2 regions of the Mesorhizobium sp. M0938 genome follow, and region 2 is predicted to be linked to the other one. Evidence: riboswitches for the same ligand, from Rfam matches in the RefSeq annotation. Region 2 holds a riboswitch; the other holds the start of a gene.
The links. Region 2 has a riboswitch for S-adenosylmethionine ahead of NKH73_RS17355 (O-succinylhomoserine sulfhydrylase). Riboswitches for the same ligand answer to the same signal wherever they lie in the genome.
Positions count from the first base shown of each region.

Region 1: linked by a shared signal. The riboswitch ahead of metX (homoserine O-acetyltransferase MetX) and the one ahead of NKH73_RS17355 (O-succinylhomoserine sulfhydrylase) in region 2 are both predicted to bind S-adenosylmethionine.

Region 1 is NZ_JAMYNS010000019.1:104,046-111,863, reverse strand. It holds gene NKH73_RS27100 (glycosyltransferase family 2 protein) at 1-907, opposite strand, end outside; gene NKH73_RS27095 (glycosyltransferase family 2 protein) at 1,115-2,107, opposite strand; gene metW (methionine biosynthesis protein MetW) at 2,230-2,844, opposite strand; gene metX (homoserine O-acetyltransferase MetX) at 2,879-4,048, opposite strand; SAM riboswitch at 4,170-4,247, opposite strand; gene hisC (histidinol-phosphate transaminase) at 4,381-5,490, shown strand; gene NKH73_RS27075 (prephenate/arogenate dehydrogenase family protein) at 5,495-6,430, shown strand; gene NKH73_RS27070 (sugar kinase) at 6,451-7,377, opposite strand; gene NKH73_RS27065 (DUF2125 domain-containing protein) at 7,428-7,818, opposite strand, start outside.
Region 2 is NZ_JAMYNS010000009.1:7,199-15,016, forward strand. It holds gene NKH73_RS17345 (ABC transporter substrate-binding protein) at 1-574, opposite strand, end outside; gene NKH73_RS17350 (2'-deoxycytidine 5'-triphosphate deaminase) at 655-1,764, opposite strand; SAM riboswitch at 1,935-2,012, shown strand; gene NKH73_RS17355 (O-succinylhomoserine sulfhydrylase) at 2,070-3,260, shown strand; gene NKH73_RS17360 (ceramide glucosyltransferase) at 3,285-4,430, opposite strand; gene apaG (Co2+/Mg2+ efflux facilitator ApaG/CorD) at 4,758-5,150, shown strand; gene NKH73_RS17370 (Hsp33 family molecular chaperone) at 5,157-6,191, opposite strand; gene argF (ornithine carbamoyltransferase) at 6,285-7,196, opposite strand; gene NKH73_RS17380 (aspartate aminotransferase family protein) at 7,214-7,818, opposite strand, start outside.

The DNA of each region.
Region 1 (7,818 bases), on a different contig from region 2:
CGCGAAATTCGTCGTAGAGATCACGACGCCAGCGCCGGCCGCCGACATAGCCGCGCAACAGCTGTGGCAGCGAATAGCCGAGCGCTTTCGACGACCGATTGGCCAGATAGCCGGCAAATGCCTGGGAAATCCTGCCCTTTATCGTATCGGCGATAATCTGCCGTGCAATCATGTAAGGTGGAATATCGGGATAGCGGTCGATGATGTAGGGGTGTTTGCAGATCAGGTTTGCGTAGGCTTCGACATAGCCGTCGCGTTGTCGTGAAATCGAATTCTCCGAATTGTACTTTTTCCAGTCGACCTCTTCTGACAGTTGCGCGCCAGTGCGCCCGGCGAAGCGCAACAGCAATTCGCGATCCTGCATCCGTGCGATGTCGCTGTCATAGCCGCCGATCGCCAGCAATGCCTCGCGCCGGGCGGTAATCGCCGATCCGGCTATGAAGATCGTCTGCGCGACCAACGCCCTTTCCAGCGTGTTCCGGGTCAGGAACGCGCCGCGGTTGATGCAGTTGGTGCTGCGGTCCCCCTTTAGGGAAACAAACGAACTGATGAGGACGTCAAGCGTCGGATTCTCGTCGAACCACGCCAGCGTCCGCTCCAGCCGGTTCGGCAAGTAAACGTCGTCGGAATCCAGGAATGTCACCACAGGCGCCCGCGCCCGTTCGATCCCGGCATTGCGAGCGGCGTTGGCACCTCGCCATTTCGCACCGACATAGATGAGGCGGGGGTCGCGGATGGCAGTCAGCGCCGCTTCCGTACCGTCGGTCGAGCCGTCGTCGACAACAATGTGCTCGAAGCGGGTAAGGTTCTGCGCAAGCACGCTCTCCACGGCGCGCAAGACTTTGCTGCGCCGGTTGTGGGTGGGCGTGACCACCGTGATGAGGGGAGCGGCGTCCGTCTCGGGCATATCGCCTCAGTTATGCCCCGCGTTCCGCAGCCATCGAATGGATTAGCTGATCGCCGTTCATGCCCGTCCCAGGATTGCGTTCGATTCGACGCTACAAAAAAGAAGCGATCATGTCATCACAAACTATCGAGGCGGAGCTTGTACGCCGGGAGTTCACTGCCGGCGGACGGATTCAAGGAACGAGCGAAACCACGAACGCAGCGGCACCTAACTGTGTCCGACATAGTCAGGCACGACTTCGATTTCGTCGCCAACGAGACCCGCAGCGAAACTGAGTTGGCCCCAAAACGCCAAGCTGTAGAATGCCAGACCGACAATCAGGGAGAATGGAATTTGCCAAAGCGGCATGCCTGTCTGGCGGGCATGGCCGGTTATACGTCGCATTGTGCGCCAGGACATGGTGAACCATCGGCTGAAGGATTTCACAATCCGCTGCGTACGGCTGGGCGACTTCAGCTCCACAAACTTCCGGTCGGCATCGCGGCCCGTTACCAACGCGCGCCAGTAAAAGAACCGCCAACCACGTGGCGAGTAATGATAGACGCGTGCGTTGACGTTCAGAATTTTGTGACCTTCACGTCGAAGTTCATGTGTCAGCAAAGTGCAGGAAACCTTGAATCCATTGTTTTTCGCAAAGAGGTGATTGACAATCCAGTCGCGCCGAAAAGCGCTGTTATTGGCGTTTATAGCTCGCTTGGAAGCAAATCTTGCGTCGCCCTGAGGCATTGGGAAAAACCAAATCAGGGCGAACGTCCTTGAAAAGAAATCATCGTATGAAAGATATGTATATCCGTTCACGCAAATAATTTCAGGATCTTGAAACGGGTCAAGCAGAGTTGGAAGCCAACCCGATTCTGCCACGGTATCCGAGTCGATGAAGATGACGATGTCTCCATCGGCTGACAGGATGCCGTTGTTCTTGACGTCGTAATATCGGCCGCCTGGACAAGCGGTGAAAATCAGGTCGGCAACCTGTTCCAACTGCGGCGCCTCATTTGAGATACTGCTACGTAGCGAGGCAGCGTCCGAGTCTCGCCCGCTGTGAGAAATGACAACTTGCGGCCTTGCAAAACCAGCTGAGGAAACCGCAGCGATTTCGCGAGCCAAGGCAGTCAACCCAACGCCGATCTCGTCCCAGTCGATCGACTTGGCGTTCTCCATTTCCACAACGAGGGAATAAGTTGGCTGTTCTTCAACCATCTTTACACCGCAAAATTTATCAGAGGTCACTTTGTTCGACGCGGCTCGCGACGATACCGGTTCGGGTTAGTTATACATAGCAACGCCTGCTGATCAAGAAACACTGCAATCCTTGGAGCGAGCTACCGTTTCAGCAGGAACACCGCTTGCTGGCCGAAGAAATTCCAGAACCACCACGGCATCGACAGGCCGATTTTCTGGCCATTGGCGTCGAGCGCTGTTGCCTTTTCCACCGTTGCGCCGAGTTCGTCGCAGAGATTGACGAAGTCGCGGATGGTGCAGAAGTGGATGTTGGGCGTGTCGTACCAGGAATAGGGCAGGTCCTTGGTCACTGGCATCCGCCCGTCGAGGAACAGCGAAACGCGCACCCGCCAATGGCCGAAATTGGGGAAGGAGACGATGGCGTGCTTGCCGATCCTGAGCAACTCGTCGAGCACCAGCTTCGGGTTGCGGGTCGCCTGCAAGGTCTGCGACAGGACGACGAAGTCAAAGCCCTTGTCGGGATAGAATTTGAGGTCCTTATCGGCATCGCCCTGGATGACGGATAGGCCGCGCGCCACGCATTCGTTGACGCCGCGCTGCGACAGTTCCATCCCGCGGCCGTCGACCTGCTTGGTCGCCTGCAGCAATTCGAGCAGCAGGCCATCGCCGGAGCCGACATCCAGCACCCGCGACTGCGCCGGGATGAGATCGGCGACGACTTCGAGGTCGACGCGCTGGGCGTGGTTGACACTCATGATGCCGGTCCAAAAAGTCTGCAATCCTCGGACGTCATGCGCTGAGCCCCCTGGCGCGAGCCGCCGAGGCGATGAAGCCGTTGATGGCGGCAAACAGTTCCGGCTCGTCGAGCAGGAAGGCATCGTGGCCGCGATCGGTCTCGATCTCGACGAAGGACACCGAGGCGCCGGCCGCGTTCAGCGCGTGGACGACCGAGCGGCTCTCCTCGGTCGGGAACAGCCAGTCGCTGGTGAAGGAGACCAGGCAGAAACGGGTCTTGGTGCCGGCAAAGGCGTCGGCCAGCCGTCCGCCATGGTCGGCGGCGAGGTCGAAATAGTCCATCGCCCGGGTCATGTAGAGGTAGGAATTGGCGTCGAAGCGGTCGACGAAGGTCATGCCCTGATGGCGCAGATAGCTCTCGATCTGGAAGTCGGCGTCGAAACCGAAGGTGAGCGCTTCACGATCCTGCAAATTGCGGCCGAATTTCCGGTGCAGGGCCGCCTCCGACAGATAGGTGATGTGAGCGGCCATGCGCGCCACGGCCAGTCCCTTTTCAGGACGCTTGCCCTGTTCGAAATATTTGCCGCCATGCCAGTCCGGATCGGCCATCACCGCTTGCCGGCCGACCTCATGGAAGGCGATGTTCTGTGAGGAATGGCGGGCGCCGGTGGCGATCGGCAGTGCCGAGAAAACGCGCTCCGGATAGCTCGACGCCCATTGCAGCACCTGCATGCCGCCCATCGAGCCGCCGAGCACCGAGAACAGTTTTTCGATGCCGAAATGGTCGACCAGCATCAACTGCGCCCGCACCATGTCGCGGATGGTGATGATCGGCAGGTCGAGCCCGTAGGGCTTGCCGGTGGCGGGATTGGTCGAGGCAGGGCCGGTGGAGCCGAGGCAGCCGCCGATGACGTTGGAGCAGATGACGAAGAAGCGGCTGGTGTCGATGATCTTGCCGGGGCCGATCAGCACTTCCCACCAGCCCGGCTTGCCGGTCACCGGATTGGTGCTGGCGACATGCTGGTCGCCGGTCAGCGCATGGCAGACGAGAATGGCGTTGGAGCGGGCGTCGTTGAGCGTGCCGTAGGTCTTGTAGGCGATCTGGAACGGTGACAGCAGCGTGCCGGCGTCGAGCTTGAGCGGCTTGTCGACACCAAAACGCAACACCGGGCTCGACGGCTCGTCGGCCTCGTTGTTGGTTCTTTTAGTGCGCACCGCGACCATCGCATCCTCTTACATCAACCAATCGCGCTTTTCCGAAAATCGGAACCGATTTTCGGGTCGATGCGATTGTCCGGCCGGCTACGGACAAACAAAAAACCGGCATTGCATTCGCAAAGCCGGTTACAGGATGCAAACGGCCCTTTAGCAAGTTGTTTAACGTGGCTGCAAGCCGACCGGCCAAATCACCACGGAATTTCGCCCCTCTTCTAGGGCCGGCGCGCTTCGGCGTCAACGGCCAGCCCCATGATTGCCGCCTCTCGACATTCCGGGCCACGGCTTGTATTTCCGCTGCGGCTTTCCAGGCGGAAGCGTTCTCGACGGATTTTTACGATATGAACCAGGCATCGGATCAGGCACGTCCAACGCCCCGCGCGGGGATCATGGACATCGAAGCCTATGTGCCGGGCAAAAGCACGGCGCCGGCCGGCGCCGCCAAGGTCCATAAATTGTCCTCGAACGAGAACCCGCTCGGCCCCTCGCCCAAGGCGATAGAGGCCGCTCGCGACGTTGCGGCCAAACTCGACATATATCCCGACGGCACCGCCAGGCGCCTGCGGGAAGCGATCGCCGAGGTGCATGGCCTCAACCCGGCCAACATAGTCTGTTCCAACGGCTCCGACGAGATTCTGGGCCTGCTGGCGCAGACCTATCTCGCGCCCGGCGATGAAGCCGTCATCACCGAACATGCCTTCATGGTCTACAAGATCTACATCCAGTCGGCAGGTGCTGTCCCGGTGTCGGTCAAGGAAACCAATGAGCGCGCCGACGTCGATGCGATCCTCGCTGCGGTGACGCCGCGCACCAGGATCATCTTCCTCGCCAATCCCAACAACCCGACCGGCACCTATTTGCCGTTCCAGGAGGTGCGCCGCCTGCATGCAGGCCTGCCTCGAAACGTGCTTATGGTGCTGGATGGCGCTTACGCCGAATATGTCCGCCGCAACGATTATGAAGCGGGCGTCGAACTGGTGGGCAGCACGGAAAACGTGGTCATGACCCGCACCTTCTCCAAGCTCGGCCTCGGCGGCGCGCGGATCGGCTGGATGTACGCGCCGATGCATATCATCGACGCGATCAACCGCGTGCGCGGTCCCTTCAACGTCAACGCGACGGCGATCGAGGCCGGCATTGCCGCGATCCGCGACCGCGCCCATGTCGAGCGCAGCGTGGCGCATAACGAGACCTGGCTGGCATGGGTGAGTGAGGAATTGACCAAGCTCGGGCTGCGGGTGACGCCGAGCGTCGGCAATTTCGTCCTCATCCACTTTCCCGAGGACAAAAAGCATTCAGCGGCAGCTGCGGATGACTACCTCTCCGCGCGCGGCTATATATTGCGGCGCGTTTCCGGCTACGGTTTCCCGAATGCACTGCGCATGAGCATCGGCACCGAAGAGGCCAATCGCGGCGTTGTCGCCGCCCTCGCGACATTTCTGAAAAGCTAAGACAATGACATCACCGATGTTCGAAAAGATCGCGCTGGTCGGCATCGGCCTGATCGGCTCGTCGCTGGCCCGCGTCATCCGCCGCGAAGGCCTTGCCCGCCACGTCGCCATCTCGACACGCAGCGAAACGACGCTGGCGCGGGCAAGGGAACTCGGCCTGGGCTCCTCCTACACGATGGACGCGAAAGAGGCGGTTCGCGATGCCGACCTGGTCATCGTTTCGGTGCCGGTCGGCTCTTCGGGCGAGGTCGCCGAGGAAATCGCACCGGCGTTGAAGCAGGGCGCCATCCTCACCGACGTCGGCTCGACCAAGGCGTCGGTGATTGCCCAGATTGAGCCGCATGTGCCCGATGGCGTGCACTTCATTCCCGGCCATCCATTGGCCGGCACCGAAAAATCGGGTCCGGATGCCGGCTTTGCCGAGCTGTTCGAAAACCGCTGGTGCATCTTCACGCCGTTGCCCGACACCGATCCCGCTGCATTGGAAAAGCTGTCGGAATTCTGGCGCCGCTGCGGCTCCAACATCGACACGATGGATCCCCAGCATCACGACATGACACTGGCCATCGTCTCGCATCTGCCGCACATCATCGCCTACAACATCGTCGGCACTGCCGACGATCTGGAGTCGGTGACAAAATCCGAGGTCATCAAATATTCGGCCTCCGGCTTTCGCGATTTCACCCGCCTTGCCGCTTCCGACCCGACCATGTGGCGGGATGTCTGCCTGCACAACAAGGATGCCATCCTCGAAATGCTGGCGCGGTTCTCGGAAGATCTGGCCTCGCTGCAGCGGGCGATCCGCTGGGGCGACGGCGAAAAGCTGTTCGACCTCTTCACCCGCACCCGCGCCGTCCGCCGCTCGATCATCGAGGCCGGCCAGGACATCGACGTACCGGATTTTGGCCGGCAAGCGGTCGAGCATCCCGCAAAGCAGTAGTCTGTCTCGACCGCCGGCCGTCAGTCCGCCGGCCAGTGAGCCGCCATCATCGCCAGTGTCTCGGCCCTGTCCGGCGCGCCCAGCCTGCCGCCGAAGCGCTGGCATTTGAGCGCGGCGGCGGCGCTGGCAAACCGCAATGTCCGTTCGATCGGCATGGCCTCCGCCAGCCCGACGGCAAAGGCGCCGTGAAACACGTCGCCGGCGGCAAGCGTATCCACTGCCTTGATCCTTGGCGCTGCGACATGGCGCACGGAACCCGCCGAACGGTCGAACCACCAGGTTCCCGCAGCGCCGCCCGTCACCGCAACAAATGCATCGGTGCGCCGGGCCAGCGTTTCACAGGCTTTTTGCGGACCTTGCTCCTCGCCGCAGAGGATGAACGCTGCCGGCTCCGACGCGACAATGTGCGAGGCCAACGGAAACAGGCGTTCCAGCACGTCCCGTGGCGCGGTGTCGGCGTCCAGTATGGCCGGACGGCCGATTGCGCGCGCAGCCGCCAGGGCCAGGGCTGCTGCACCCGGCCAGCGCACATCGACCAGGACGGCGTCGAATGCAGCGAGATCTCGGGTGGGGAGGGCCTCGGGGTCGGCCTGGGCGAGCTTGTCATAGAAAGGAATGATGATGCGCTCGCCATGCGTGTCGACCAAGATGGCCGACAGTGCCGACCGCGCGCCGCTGACGCGCCGGACAAAGCCGCAATCGACGCCCTCGGCCTCGATCCCGGCGACCAGCTGGTCGCCGACCAGGTCGTCCCCCGCACTCGCCCACAGCGATACGTCCGCGCCGAGGCGGCGTGCGGCGCAGGCCGCGCTCGAAGCCATGCCCGAGGCGATCTGGACGCCGTCGGACGCGATGAACTTGCCCTGATGTTGCGGAAGCGCGTCGACGCGAAGGATCGTATCGAGCGTCAGCGCGCCAACACTCAGGAGCTTCACCGGGCTGTTCATCTATCTTCCTGTTTGACCATGATTGCGAACTGTAGGTTCGCAATCATGGTCTAATCGACCGGCTTGATCCTGCCCAGCGGGATAAAACCGAGCGAGGCCTTGCCCTTGACGATCTTGAGGGGCATCGACGGTTCGTTGCCAAGCAGCGCCAGTCCGGCAAAGCCTGTTTTGATCTGGCTCTTCTGCTCGGGAATGGCCTTGCCGAGGATTGCCGCCACGGCCTTCGGGTCGCTAAGCCTAATCATCAGGTCGGCGTCGATCAGCCCATCGGCATCGACGGAAACCGGTCCGGAAACGGTGATGCGCGCGGTCCCCGACGACAGATCGAGCTTGCCGATATCAACCGCCTGGCCCCGCAGGCTCTTTGGCTGGTTCTGGATCAGCGCCACGCCGTTCTTCAGCGTCAGGTCGCCGCTACCGTCGAGCGGCGGCAGCACGCGG
Region 2 (7,818 bases):
TCAGCACGAACTTGTCTGAGAGGACCGCATCGAGGCGGCCGTTCATCAGGTCGGCAACCGCCTCCTCCTGGGTCGGATAGAGCTTAGCCTCGGCGCCGGCCTTGCCATAGACATCCTGTGCATAGTCGGCCTGGGTGGTCGAAGCCTGGGCGCCGACTGTCTTGCCGGCGAGTGCGGCGGGTTCGGTCGAGGCAATATCGCTGTCCTTCAAGGCCACCAGCGAAAGCGGTGTCGTATAGTATTTGTTGGTGAAGGAGACCTGCTTCTTGCGCTCCTCGGTAATGCTCATGGACGCGACGATGGCGTCGAATTTTCTGGCCTGGAGCGCCGGAATCATGCCGTCCCAGTCCTGCGTGACAAGTTCGCACTCGGCCTTCATCTGAGCGCAAAGCGCCTCGGCGATGTCGATATCGAAGCCGACGAGCTTGCCGTCCGCGGCGATGGTGTTGAACGGCGGATAGGCGCCTTCGGTGGCGATCTTCAATTTTTCCTGTGCTTGCGCCGACAAGGAGCCGGCCGATATCACCAGCATGGCGGCTGTTGCTGCCGATGCGATCCATCTTGAAATCTGCATTTTTTGTTCCCTTGGTTCAGAGCCACCCTGACGGCTGGGCATAGCCAAGCACGACCCGCATGGTTCAGGCAAGCACGGTCTCAGTCGTGATCGGCGATCAGCGCGGCGCGGAAATGCTTGGACAGTTTCAGGCCCTGCGCCTGGTAGTTCGAGCCGAGATCGGTGCCGTAGAGCGCCTGCGGCCGCTTCAGCATGTGCTCGTAGACCAGCCGTCCGACGATCTGGCCGTGGTCGAGGATGAACGGCACTTCGTGACTGCGCACTTCGAGCACCGCCCTGCTGCCGGTGCCGCCGGCCGCCGAATGGCCAAAGCCCGGATCGAAGAAGCCGGCATAATGGACGCGGAATTCGCCGACCAGCGGATCGAAGGGCGTCATCTCGGCGGCATAGAGCGGCGGCACATGCACCGCCTCCTGGCTGACGAGGATATAGAATTCGTCCGGATCGAGCACCAATTCGCCGGCACCGCTCTTGTAGAGCGGCTCCCAGAAGTCGACGACATCCTGCGCGGCGCGCTTGTCGACGTCGACCAGCCCGGTGTGGTGCTTGCCACGGTAACCGACCAGGCCATCCTTATCGCCATCGAGATCGATCGACAGCGCGATGCCGCCACCGGAAATATTGGGTGGCTCGGTGGCGACGAGCGTCTCGGCACGGTGCAATTCGTGCAGCTCGCCTTCCGACAAAAGCGCATTGCCGGTGCGGAACCTGATCTGCGACAGCCGCGAGCCGGCGCGGACGACGATCGGAAAGGTGCGCGGACTGACTTCCAGATAGAGCGGGCCGCTATAGCCGGCAGCGATCTTGTCGAACTCGTGGCCGCGATCGGTCATCACGCGGGTGAAGATGTCGAGCCGTCCGGTCGAGCTCTTCGGGTTGGCCGAGGCCGAAATGTTTGCCGGAAGCGCCAGGCTCTCGAGCAGCGGGACGATATAGACGCAGCCCGTCTCCAGCACCGCACCGTCGGCAAGATTGATTTCGTGCAGCTTCAGACGGTCGAGTTTTTCAGCGACCCTGTGGTTTGGGCCAGGCAGGAAAGAGGCGCGTACCCGCCAGGCCTTGTCGCCAAGCCTGAGGTCGAGGCTGGCTGGCTGGATCTGGTCGGCGTCGAGCGCGCGCAGCGACGTCAGCGCACCCGACTGGAACAGCGCGGAAATGTCCTGATCGGGAAGAATGCCTGTCTGCCGCAAAGTCTGGCTCCGCTTGAAGGCCGGGCAAGGTCTCGTTTCTTGCAGATTCGTGTCGCAAAACCGTGAGACACCCTCAGGGCGGACCCGAGGGCAGGCTTTTGCGGAACCTGCTGGTACAAACCTCTTAATCATGCCGGCAATTGACGCAAGCGAGGTCCGGGTCTAAAGGATCGTTATCCCGTGGTGATTTGGCCGGTCGGCTTGCAGCCACGTTAAACAAGTCGCTAAAGGACCGTCGGGCCGCAAGGCCGTATGGACCGGTTGCGACTTTCGCGGCCGGTTTTTTTGTGTCTGGAACAAAAGTGATGACAAGCAAGAAGCGTAACTGGAAACCTCAGACAGCACTCGTGCATAGCGGGACCTTGCGTTCCGGCTTCGGCGAGACCTCCGAGGCGATGTACCTCACCCAGGGCTATGTCTACGACACCGCGCAAGCGGCCGAGGCCCGCTTCAAGGGCGAGGAACCGGGCTTCATCTATTCGCGCTACGCCAATCCGACGGTCGACATGTTCGAGAAGCGCATGTGTGCGCTGGAAGGCGCCGAAGATGCCCGCGCCACAGCGTCCGGCATGGCTGCGGTGACGGCGGCGCTGCTGTGCAGCGCCAGGGCCGGCGACCATATCGTGGCGGCGCGCGCGCTGTTCGGCTCCTGCCGCTGGGTGGTCGAAACACTGGCGCCGAAATACGGCATCGAGGCGACGCTGGTCGACGGCACCGAAATCGGCAATTGGGAAAAGGCGGTCAGGCCCAACACCAAGCTGTTCTTCCTTGAAAGCCCGACCAATCCGACGCTGGAAGTCGTCGACATCGCAGCCGTTGCCTCGCTTGCCAATTCAATCGGCGCGCGGCTGATCGTCGACAATGTCTTTGCCACGCCCTTGCAGCAGAAGCCGTTGCAGCTCGGCGCCCATATCGTCGTCTACTCGGCGACCAAGCACATCGACGGCCAGGGCCGCTGCCTCGGCGGCGTCATCCTGTCGGACAAGAAGTGGATCGACGAGAACCTGCACGACTATTTCCGCCACACCGGCCCCAGCCTGTCGCCGTTTAACGCATGGACGCTGCTGAAGGGCCTCGAGACGCTGCCGCTGCGCGTGCGCCAGCAGACGGAAAGTGCCGGCCGGATCGCGGATTTTCTTGCCGAGCGGCCGGAGATCGCCCGCGTCATCTATCCGGGCCGCGCCGACCACCCGCAGGCGGCGGTCGTCAAGAAGCAGATGTCGGGCGGCTCGACGCTGATCTGCCTCGACGTCAAGGGCGGCAAGCAGGCGGCCTTCGCCTTCCAGAACGCGCTCGATATCGTGCTGATTTCCAACAATCTCGGCGACGCCAAGAGCCTGATCACCCATCCGGCGACAACGACGCACAAGAATCTGAGCGATGAGGCGCGCGCCGAACTCGGCATCGGGCCGGGCACGCTGAGGCTGTCCGTCGGACTTGAGGACACGGACGATCTGCTCGCGGATGTCGAGCAGGCACTTAAATCAGCCAAATAGCAGTCGCCGCGCGGCAGGGATTTCTCAGACGCTTTCTTCCAACTCGGTCATAGCCTTGGTGCGGATGGTCATGGCATTGCCGCGCCATTCGACAGCACCGCCCAGCCAGCCACGTGCCCAGATGGCGGGAAGCACCGTATCCCGCACGATCATCGCGGTGACGGTGCGTGGCGAGAGATACCAGCCCTTGGACCAGGCGAGCATGCATTCCGGCAGATAGGCAATCAGCAGTACGCATAAAGCCGTGGTGGGCAAGCTGACGCCGGCACTTGTCGCCGCAATCAGCGCCAACAGCAGTGGCATTGCCGCGCCGGTTAATATCTCGGGCGCGAAGAACAGCGGGAAGGTGACGCGGCGCAGCCGCGCCCAGCGGGCCTGGCGCGACCAAATTTCGCCAAATGTACGCTGGCCGAGCGGCTGCTCGAATGGCGAGGCGACGAGGTTGACGCGCAAACCGAGCCCATTGACCAGCTTGGTCGCAGCGGCGTCCTCAGCGATCTCGGCGGCGAGCGCGTGGATACCGCCGTTCGCGTCAAGCATCGGCTTGTTCCACAGCATGCTCTTGCCCTGGGCAAAGCCGAGGCCAAGTGCCTCACCGGCATATTGCCAGCGCGCCTGCAGCGTGTTGAGGAAAGCGCATTCGACTTCAGCCCAGAAGCCATCCGGCCGCGAGCCGATCGGGGTCGAGCAGACAAGGCCTGTGGTCGGCCGCCATGCGGCCATCAGGTGCTGGATATAGTCTTTGGGCATCAACACGTTGGAGTCGGCAAGGATGACCCAGTCGTGGCGTGCGGCTTCCCAACCCTTGGCGCAGTTATTGAGCTTGGGATTGGCGCTAATGCGGTCATCGCCGGTGAGCAGCCGCGCCGGCACATTGGGATAGCGGGCAATAGCGGCGTTGATGAGATTGACTACTGGATCGTCGGCATGGGCGACGCAGAAGATCAGTTCATAGTGTGGCCAATCGAGCGAGAAGGCGCGCTGAAGCGTCTCCTCGGTGAACGGCTCGACGCCACGCGACGGCACGACAATCGAGAGAGGCGGCGGCTTCCCGGAGGGTGCAGCGATGACATGCCGCTTCTTCAGCCGCGACGAGGCGAGCATGATGCTGGCGAGATTTGAAAGAAGAAGGGCTGAAGATGCAACGGCGGCTGCGAGAGTCAGTTCCATCGAGATCTGGTCACTCCGGAAAGGCCGCCTGCGGCCGTTTCATGAGAGCGCCGCGTCCATTTGGACGCGCAAAGGACGCTCTAACGCTTTTTGAGTCTACCGCATCGTGTTTTCCGAAAATCGAATTCGATTTACGGGCCGATGTGGTAGTCGACAGAGCGCCCGAGTCGCCCCGGCACGGTCTGTGCACACCAACATTGTCATGTGTCACTTAAATGACATTGTTTTTCGGCACGGGCGCTTTGAGGTCGGCAAACGGGGTCTGCGCTCCCGCATCAAACCGCGCAGCGGGACAAATGTTCCCTGCCGCAGCAACCGGAGTAATCCATGTACCGCGCCGTCACGCGCAACATCGAAGTGCTGGTCAGGCCGTTCTATCTGGAAGATCGCTCGGACCCGACGGAGAACCGCTATGTCTGGGGTTATCACGTAACCATAGACAATCAGTCGGACGAGTTCGTTCAGCTTCTGTCGCGCTATTGGCATATCACGGACGGCGCCGGCCGCGTCGAGGAAGTGCGCGGCGCCGGCGTCGTTGGCGACCAGCCCGAGCTCAACCCCGGCGACAGCTATCAATATACGTCCGGTTGCCCGTTGCCGACGCCTTCCGGCATCATGGTTGGCCACTACACGATGCGCAACAAGCGGGGCGAGACGTTCGATATCGCCATCCCCGCCTTTTCGCTCGACTTGCCGGGCACACGGCGCACCGTCAACTGACAGCTGTTACTGCGCCGCGGTAAATTCCGCTGGGTCGAAGTCATACTGCTTCGAGCAGAATTCGCAGGCGACGTGAATGCCGCCATCCTCGGTGCTGTCCCTGATCTCGTCGGCGGAGAAGCCTTCGAGAATGCCGCGGATCCTCTCCTTGGAACATGAGCACTGGTCAGCGACCGGAACGCCGCCGAAGACGCGGACGCCGTGCTCGTGGAACAGCCGGTAAAGCAGCCGCTCGGCGCCGATCGTCGGGTCGATCAGTTCCGTCGGTTCGATCGTACCGAGCAAAGCCAGCAATTCCTGCCAGGAATTGTCGGCGGGATCGTGGATCTCGCCGCGCGGATCGCCGTCGCCGCCCGGAAGGTCGGGCACGCGCATGCGCTCGGGCGATTGCGGCAGGAATTGCGCCAGGATGCCACCGGCGCGCCACTGCTCGCGGGCGCCGCCGATGCCGGGCGTCAACAGCTTGGCCACCGAGAGCCTGAGATCGGTCGGGATCTGTTCCGACTGGCGAAAATAGGTGCGCGCGGCCTCCTCCAGCGTCTCGCCGTCAAGCTGGACGATGCCCTGATAGCGCTGCGTGTGGGCGCCCTGGTCGATGGTCAGCGCCAGGACGCCGCTGCCGAGCAGCGTCTGCTGCGACGTCTCGCCGGCGGCGGTCAGCGCCTCCAGCCGGTCGGCATCGAAACGCGCATAGGCGCGCAGCGCCGACGGCGTGGAAAAATCCGCGACCAGCATGTCTACCGGCCCGTCGGTGCGGGTCTGCAGGATGAACTTGCCCTCGAACTTGAGCGAGGTGCCAAGCAGCACCGTCAGCACGCAGGCTTCCGCCAGCAGGCGGGCGACCGGCTCGGGATAGTCGTGACGGCTGAGGATCGCGTCGAGCATAGGCCCGAGCTGGACGGTGCGGCCGCGCACGTCGAGCGGGCCGACCTCGAAGGGCACGACATGATCGTCGCCGGCGTAGCCGAATTCGCCGAGTTTGGGTTGATGTTCAGCCAACTGATGAGTTTCCAACATGACAAAGCTCCGGGGCGCGGCCATGCCGCCCTCCGGGGCGCATGCGTCGAAACGCGCTCGATTTGCGTGATGCAGTTGAGATAGGCATCACGCGCTTCCGGATCAAGGCGGCCCGGATCAAGCGCCGAGGCACCAGGCCAAAACCGCCTTCTGGGCGTGGAGTCGATTCTCGGCCTCATCGAACACCACCGAATGCGGCCCGTCGATGACTTCGTCGGTGACCTCCTCGCCGCGATGCGCCGGCAGGCAATGCATGAATAATGCGTCCGGTTTTGCCTTCGCCATCAGCGCCGCATTGACCTGGTAGGGTGAAAAGACATTGTGGCCGCGCGCACGATGCTCCTGGCCCATAGACACCCAGCAGTCGGTGACGACGCAGTCGGCCTCGTGCACCGCCTCCTCGGGCGAGCGGGTGAAATGCAATTTACCGCCATGCGCTCTCGACCAGTCGATATGCTTCTGCGCCGGCTCACTGCCTTCCGGCACGGCGACATTCAGGTTGAAGCGAAACCGCGCCGAGGCTTCCAGCAGGGAATGCAGCACATTGTTGCCGTCGCCGGTCCAGGCGATGGTCTTGCCGGCAACCGGGCCGCGATGTTCCTCGAAGGTCATGATGTCGGCCATCAGCTGGCAGGGATGGGTATCGTCGGTCAGCCCGTTGATGACGGGAATGGTGGCGTTCTCGGTCAGCTCCAGCAGCCGGTCATGCGATGTCGTGCGGATCATGATCGCATCGACATAGCGCGACAGCACCTTGGCCGTGTCGGCGATGGTTTCGGAGCGGCCGAGCTGCATCTCGGTGCCGGTCAGCATGATGGTCTCGCCGCCGAGCTGGCGCATGCCGACGTCGAAGGACACGCGCGTGCGCGTCGACGGCTTGTCGAAGATCATGGCCAGCACCTTGCCTTCGAGCGGCTTGGTCCGCTCGCCGGCCTTGAGCTTTGTCTTCCGCACGACCGCATCGTCCAGCATGAAGCGCAGATCGCCTTCGGAAACGGCGGAAAGATCGGTGAAATGGCGAAGGCTCATTTGGGGTCTTTCGACTGTTACTTCGCGGCAGCCGCGGCGATGGCATCCGCCAGGCCCCGGGCGCCGGTGCGGATGCGGTCGAGCGCTTCATGGATCTCAGCATCGGTGACGGTGAGCGGCGGTAGCAGGCGGATGACATTGTCGCCCGCCGGAACCGTCAGCAGATGCTGATCGCGCAGCGCCGTGTTCACCTTGGTGTTGGGCATCGCACATTTCAGGCCGAGCATCAGCCCGGTTCCCCTGATGTCTTCTATGACATCAGGAAATTCATCGGCAACGCCCGCCAGCCCCTGCTTCAACAACAGCGCCTTGCGCTGGACATCCTCCAGGAAGCCGTCTTCCAGCACCACGTCGAGCACGGCGTTGCCGACCGCCATCGCCAGCGGATTGCCGCCGAAAGTGGTGCCATGCACGCCAGCGGTCATACCGACCGCCGCCTCGTCGGTGGCCAGGCAGGCGCCCATCGGAAAGCCACCGCCGATGCCCTTGGCGATTGCCATGATATCAGGCGTCACACCGGACCATTCATGCGCGAACAGTTTTCCGGTGCGGCCGATGCCGCACTGGACCTCATCGTAAATCAAGAGCAGGTCATGCTGCTCACAGAGCTGCCGGAGCCGCT